Regions from separate parts of the Pseudoalteromonas sp. HL-AS2 genome, predicted to be linked through region 1. Evidence: riboswitches for the same ligand, from Rfam matches in the RefSeq annotation. Region 1 holds a riboswitch; the other holds the start of a gene.

Region 1 (3,746 bases):
CCAGCGCAATAATATTCAACTAACAGCGCCAGGTGAGCGTTTATTACCCCATGCACAAATGATCATTACTGGCATGCAAAGAGCAAAAGTAGATGTGGCACTTGCCGATAATATGCATAAACAAATTTGCCTAGCGGGTACACCAAACATTTGGGATGCATTTTTACAGTTTGGTATTACTAATATTGTATCGGCAATGCCCGGTGTGTCTTTGGTGGCTGAGGTAAAAGCACAACAAGAAAGTACCCGCCTGTTATTAGAGCGCACCTTAGATTTAGCTATTTTATTTGATCCACCAAAAGTTGATGAGCTGGTGGTTGAGCGAATTTGTGAACTACCCATTATACCGGTAAGCGCGTTTGATACTGCCAGCTACGATAACTTTTTTGATAACCAGTACGTATATGTTGACTGGGGCACGACATTCTCACTGTGGCATGCTCGCCAGTTTACTGGCAAAACCCCACCTTACTTTAGAACAAGTACTGGGCGTATAGCACTTGATTTAATATTGCAATGCGGAGGGAGTGCATTCATTCCTCAAGTACTTGTTGCAGCGCATTTAGAAAAAGGCGAGTTATTTCATGTGAAAGACGTAGAAACCACCTCGCGCGATATATTTGTTGCCTATCACAGAGACAATGAGCAAAAAGAGTTAATAGAAACATTAGTAAATTTATTAACCCAAATGACTCCTAAGTTACCCGTTGAGTAAGGCCAATGGTTTTGCTGTATATGTACGTTTGATTGCAACTATTATGTGTTTTTATGAATTTAAAAGTGTAAAAATATGACGGCTGTAATATTTTTGTCATTTAACAGTGCCAAACTCCTGTTGCATTAAAAACGAGTCTGTTGTGATTATCGAGGAAATAACATGAAATTTGTAAAGTCGAGCTTATGTGTAGCTTTATTAGGTGGTTTGTCTTTTAATGCGCTTGCTGAAGTGGATTTTTACGGTAAAGCGAACGTAACACTACAGTCGTCGGATGATGGTGAGGGGTCTTTTACCGAAATTAAAAGTAACTCATCACGTTTGGGCTTAAAAGGGTCTGAAAAAATATCTGATGGCTTAGAAGCTGTTTATAAGTTTGAATTTCAAGTTGATGTTTCTGACGCCGACTCAAAAGGTGATAATGACGACAATATCTCTGCTCGTAATCAGTATATAGGTTTAAAAGGCGCGTTTGGCCAAGTTGTTATTGGCCGTAACGATACCGCGCTTAAGCAGTCACAAGGTAAAGTTGATTTATTTAGCGACCTTGAAGGCGACATTAAAAATGCCTTTAAAGGTGAAAATAGAATGGGCAGTAGTGTTTCTTATGCCTCTAATTCTTACCAAGGTTTTAAGCTTTTGGCTACGTTTGTTGCAGAGGATAGCGATGCAGCAGGTGCTAAAAATGGCTATTCAATGGCAGTAACTTATGGTGACGCAGCCCTTAAAAAGAGCGCAATATATGCCGCTATTGCTGCCGATAGTGAAGTGAACGGCTACGATGTAGTGCGCGCATCAGTACAAGGTAAAGTAGCCGATTTTAAATTAGGCGCTATGTATCAAACGCAAGAAAAAGTTGATGGCAGTAGTGAGGCCGACGGTTATTTATTAAGTGCGGCTTACACTATGGCTAGCAATACCTTTAAATTGCAGTACCAGGCAATGGATTTTAAAGGCAGTGATGACAAAACGGCTATTTCGGCAGGTGTTGATCATCAGTTAAATAAAAACACTAAATTATTTGGTTTTTATTCTAATTTCGATATGGACAACAACGTTGACCAAGACTACTTAGGTGTAGGTATAGAATATAAATTTTAAGCAGCGCTTAGCACTGCCTTTTTAAGCCGTACTTTGTTAAGTGCGGTTTTTTTTGCTTTAAATTATTTACTTAGCCGCCCATAATAGAGTATTCATTTGGAATGAGGTGCAACTCCTCAACTGTTCCCGCAACTGTAATTAGCATAACGCTTTAAGTCAGATACAAATAAACTATTTTAACGAGCGGGTTTACTCATCTTCAAATTATGTACTAGCCATAGTTAGTTGCATTGTTAGTGAGCGCATTCCTGCCTAGGGCTAACTATTGCAAACTCAAACGCCATTAAATACACCATTGTTAAGCGTTAATCACGTGTCGTGGAATATTGGCAGTAAAACTATCCTCAACAATGTTAATTTGCAAATAAAGCAAGGTAAGTTCGTTGGCTTAATTGGCCCCAATGGCGCAGGTAAATCTAGTTTACTGCGGTGTTTGTATCGCTTTAATCAGCCCACTGCAGGGCAAATTAAATTTAATAATACCGATATTTGGCAGTTAAAAAGCCATGAATACGCAAAGCAGGTTGCGGTTGTTTTACAAGAAACCCCATCACAATTTAATTTAACTTTATTAGATGTGGTTGCACTTGGGTTAACCCCGCATAAAGCATTATTTAGCACCACCACAACAGCCGACACACAAAAAATAAACCAAGCTATAGCGCGAGTTGGCTTGCAGGATCATGCAAGCCAACGTTTTGAGTCGCTTTCGGGAGGAGAAAAACAACGTGCATTAATTGCTCGGGCTATGGTGCAGCAACCGCAACTATTAATTATGGATGAGCCAACCAGCCACTTAGATGTGAAGTATCAAATTCAGGTAATGGAGTTGGCTAAATCGCTTGGCGTTACTGTGTTTGCATCGTTTCATGATTTAAATTTAGCCGCTGCTATGTGCGATGAGCTGGTGGTTATAAATCACGGCGAAATTGTTAATACAGGCTCTCCCATCGATGTGCTCAGCGAGGACATGCTCAATGATGTATTTGGTGTATGTGCACAAGTAAGCCACCACCCGCAAATGTCTAAATTAGGTGGTGTTATTCCACATATTACTTACTTTTATGGGTATGAATAATATGCGCATGCTTAACAATCATTCAATAGCACTTTTAGTCACAGTACTAGCTGCATTATTTACGTTATTTACGGCGCTGAGTTATGGCGCTGCCGACACATCATTAACTGATGTATTTAAAAGTATTTTCACCTCAACAGAGGGCTCCTTTAACACTCGAATTATTGTTGAATTAAGAATGCCACGCACATTACTGGCATTTTTAGCTGGCAGTGGTTTAGCCATTGCCGGGCTTATTTTGCAAACCGTGACGCGTAATCCGTTAGCAGATCCTTATTTATTTGGGATATCGTCTGGGGCGTCTTTGGGGGTAGTTATACTCATGGCGTTTGTGGGCATTAGTGCGGGCTTTGCATTATCGGCAGCGGCATTGGCTGGCAGTTTAGTGGCTATGAGTTTACTTATATTGATTGCAGGGCGGCAGCAAAGTGGGCAAGTAGAATCTATGCTGCTGGCAGGTGTGGCCTTGTCATTTTTATTTAGCGCATTTACCAGTTTATTACTTTACTGGAGCGATCCTCAGGCAGTTGCGGCTATTTTATTTTGGACGCTCGGCAGTTTTGCACGAGCGCAGTGGGCAACGCTGTGGTTACCTTTTGTGGTTATTGTATTGTGTACATTTACAATGCTTAGTTTTAGGCGCCAACTTAATGCCATGCTGCTCGGCGATGAAAGTGCTATAACACTGGGTGTGCGGGTACATCGCTTTAGAATATTGATGCTAGTTTTAAGTTCGCTGATAACGGCAGTGTTAGTGGCTATGTGTGGCGGAATTGGCTTTGTAGGATTAATGGTGCCGCATATAGTGCGCTTTTTTATCTCCCAAGGTAGCTTATCTGGCTTACTGGTAAC
Region 2 (3,746 bases), 280 kb from region 1:
GCTGCAATTTTAGCTAAAAGTTCATCGTTAAAAGGGGTTTTAATATTATGAAGCTTACCTTGCTCGCTAATGTACCCACAAATTGCCATTATTTCGGTTGCTCTATTGTGAGTAACATCTTGTTGCATAGATGAGAAGTTCTCTGCGGTACGTGCCATCACATCATACGCACTGCTCAGTGCATTGATTAACGTTACATCAAGGTTTTTTGCCTTAGCAATATTACATGCTTCGGTTAGCAGGTTAATTATAATTGAGCAATATTGAGGCTCGCGCAACTGACCATTTTTAATGTTATGTAGCGCACTTAGCGGATTTATTGCTATGTTAACTAATAACTTATTAAAACGTAGCTGCTCAATATTCATAGACGTATTTAAAAGGGGGATCGCGGTTAATTGATCCGCCATAATTTTGCTATTTTTAACACCTAAGTTGTTACATCCGCCAATTGCACTTTGCCCATTACCAGTGTGCTGTACTATATATTGGTTTGATTTAAACCCTGCCATGCTGGTCGTTAAAAAATAAAGCGCTTGGTGCTCATTAAGCTCACATTTTAACTGCTCTACATTACCCATACCGTTATGCGAAAGCACAACAGAGCAATGCTGAGGCAAAAACTGTTTTATTTGTGCAAATGCGCTTTGCACTTGAAAGGCTTTTACCGTAAATAAAAACACATCAAATTTAGGTAAACTATTAAGCTCATTTAATGAAATAAAAGAGGCATTTATTTTTTGTGAAGCACTGTTGTCACTACTGTAAAAGCGAGTGTTACTCGTACTTTTTCGGGTTAACACGCTTACACTATGCTGCGCACTTAAAAAGTGGGCTAATAATAAGCCTATTGCGCCGTCGCCAATAATAAGAATTTTAGCCATGAGAGTTCTTTTTACGTGGGGTTAAAATTGCTTTGATTATAAAGTAGCTTGCTGCGCCGGCAAAATCTGCAATAAAATCTGCGATTGATGCTTGCCTATATGGAAGTGCGTCTTGCATTATTTCTATTGCAGCACCGTAACCGGCTAATAAAAGTATTTGTGCGTATAAAGGGAGTTTAAACGCTTTATCCATTATTATGGCAAGGATGAAAAATATCCCAAAGTGGGCTACTTTATCAACATGAGGAAACAGGTTGCCAACCCCTTTTATTTCTTTCGCAAATAAAAAGGTAAACACCACAATACTAATTAAAAAAATTGCTTGATAAACACGCCTTGTCACAACAAATCCTAAAATCGCTTAAAAAAGAAACCGTAGTATATCAAACTAATTTAGTATCGCACCTGAACAAGATGCATAAAAGTGTAAAGATTTATAGTTTTAGCGTTATAATCGCTTTAATAAATTAAGTATAAAATTAAGATAAAATAGTTAGGAGAAATCAATGCCTTCATTTGATATTGTATCTGAAGTAGAAATGAACGAAGCTAAAAACGCAGTTGATAATGCAAACCGTGAACTAGAAACTCGCTTTGACTTTAGGGGAGTTGATGCATCGATTGAGCTAAATGATAAAGTAATTAAGCTTAAAGCCGAAGCTGACTCTCAGGTTATACAATTATTTGATATTTTAGCGAGTAAAATTTCTAAGCGTGGTATGGATGTATCAAGCCTTGAATTGCAAGATATTAGCCGAGCGGGTAAAAATGTTTTTCGTAACGTTGGTTTAAAGCAAGGTATTGAAAAAGAGATGGCTAAAAAAATAGTTAAAGCCATTAAAGATTCAAAAGTTAAAGTACAAGCCGCCATTCAAGGTGAAGAAGTACGCGTAACAGGTAAAAAGCGAGATGATCTTCAAGAAGCTATGCAAGTAGTACGTAGCGCCGATTTAGGCCAGCCATTTCAGTTTAAAAACTTCCGCGATTAATAAAACAGATTACAGATATTATAGAGATTAGGAGACTAATTTTTAAAAAATTTGTGTTAAAAAAGCCAAACTACAGCAATGAAGTTTGGCTTTTTTGCTATTAGTAACTTGATATGTAATCTAACTCTTTTACAGTGATTGTTGAGGGTTTATATCGTTAAAAATCAAACTTTGGCTATATAGACGTCTATTGACATTTATAAACAAAATACTCACAATAGCGACCTATTTTCAAGGTGCTTGCTTAATACCTTTGTATACGTTTCAAAGTATTGAAATTAACAGCAAGATAATCGGGAAGTTGGTGCGTTTTCAAGACGATAACAACCCCAACACTGCCCCCGCAACGGTAAAGTATTAGCAGCTATTATAGTGTTGACTGAGTCCGGAGACCGGCCTTGAAGTAATCTTACTTATTAACATCTTTGCGGTGGGCAAAGGTAGGGGACATCATGTTAAATAAAACCGCTCTAGGTGTGGCAATTTCGGCTGCACTTTCATTTTCAGTATCTGCAACAGTGCAACCAATCGAAAAAATTACCGTTACAGCTAATAAATTCGAACAATCAATCAATGACGTTTTAGCAAGTGTAAATGTTATCGAGCGTGCAGAAATAGAAGCAAGCAACGTACGCGATTTACCAACGCTATTAAGTAAACAAGTTGGTTTTCAGGTTAATCCAAACGGTGGTTTTGGTCAAAGTACAGGTGTGTCACTTCGTGGTACTGGCTCTGGCGATGCGTTGATTTTGATTGACGGTGTACGTACAGGGTCTGCAACACTTGGACAAAAAGCACTAAATAATGTCCCTTTAAATAGTATTGAACGCATTGAAATTATTAAAGGCTCTCGCGCGGCTATTTATGGCTCTGACGCACTCGCGGGCGTAATTAATATTATCACGCGTGAGTCAGATAACTTATCTGTGAGTGCTACGTTTGGTTCTGATTCTTATCAAGATTATCAGGTGGCTGGCTCTGTAAAATCAGGCGATGTTACTACTGCGTTTAACGCAGGTTTTGAAAAAACTGATGGTTTTGATGTACTCCAAGGTGTAGCACCAGATGAAGATGGCTATGAAAATAAGAATCTTGGTTTTAAAGTAAATTATACCGATGCACGCTACGGCAACTTTAAGTTATTAGGCCAATACAGTGAAGGCTATGTAGATTACGACAATCGTTTCAGCCCAGCCACAAGTACTGTAGAAACAGGTGATTTTAAAAACTATCAGCTTTCTGCAGGTTGGAATAAAAACTACACTAACCAATCGCACAGTATTGATATTGCTATTTCAACAGATGATTCACACGATACCTCAGCATTTGGTGTAAATGATTTTATAACGAAACGTGTGCAATTGGATTATAACGGTCAATATACATTATCTGAAGAGCTTAATATTAGCGGCGGCGTTAACTGGTACAACGATGATGTATCTCGTAGTACAACGCAGTATGGTGTACAAGAGCGTGATGTATTAGCTGTATTTGTTGGTGCTTATTATAATACAGAGAAAGTGTTAGCTAATTTAACTGTGCGTCAAGACGATGATGAACAGTTTGGTGACGAAACGACTTACACTGCAGCAGCTGGCTATCATTTATCTGAAGACGCAACCTTTAGAATAAGTCAAAGCACTGGTTTTAAAGCACCTACATTTAACGATTTATACTTTCCGGCTTTTCCTGGTTTTCCACCTTCATCTAATCCTGATTTAGAGCCTGAAAAATCATTAAACCGAGAGATTGGGTTAAATGTAGATTTTGATATAGCAAGTGTTGATGTTGCTATTTTTAGAAATGATATTGAAGATAAAATCTCTTTGGATTCTAACTTTTTTCCTATCAACTTAAATGAAGCACGCTACGA

Evidence for each region. A riboswitch is a leader RNA that binds a small molecule or an ion and turns the genes downstream of it on or off. The one in region 1 is predicted to bind cobalamin.
Region 2: it holds a riboswitch for cobalamin, as region 1 does, so the genes downstream of both, RB215_RS11155 (TonB-dependent receptor domain-containing protein) here and RB215_RS12505 (ABC transporter ATP-binding protein) in region 1, are expected to answer to the same signal.

The regions. Positions count from the first base shown of each region.
Region 1 is NZ_CP133571.1:2,677,813-2,681,558, reverse strand. It holds gene RB215_RS12515 (LysR family transcriptional regulator) at 1-715, shown strand, start outside; gene RB215_RS12510 (porin) at 878-1,816, shown strand; cobalamin riboswitch at 1,862-2,003, shown strand; gene RB215_RS12505 (ABC transporter ATP-binding protein) at 2,082-2,894, shown strand; gene RB215_RS12500 (iron ABC transporter permease) at 2,896-3,746, shown strand, end outside.
Region 2 is NZ_CP133571.1:2,402,303-2,406,048, reverse strand. It holds gene RB215_RS11170 (2-dehydropantoate 2-reductase) at 1-884, opposite strand, end outside; gene RB215_RS11165 (VanZ family protein) at 877-1,227, opposite strand; gene RB215_RS11160 (YajQ family cyclic di-GMP-binding protein) at 1,391-1,873, shown strand; cobalamin riboswitch at 2,124-2,289, shown strand; gene RB215_RS11155 (TonB-dependent receptor domain-containing protein) at 2,326-3,746, shown strand, end outside.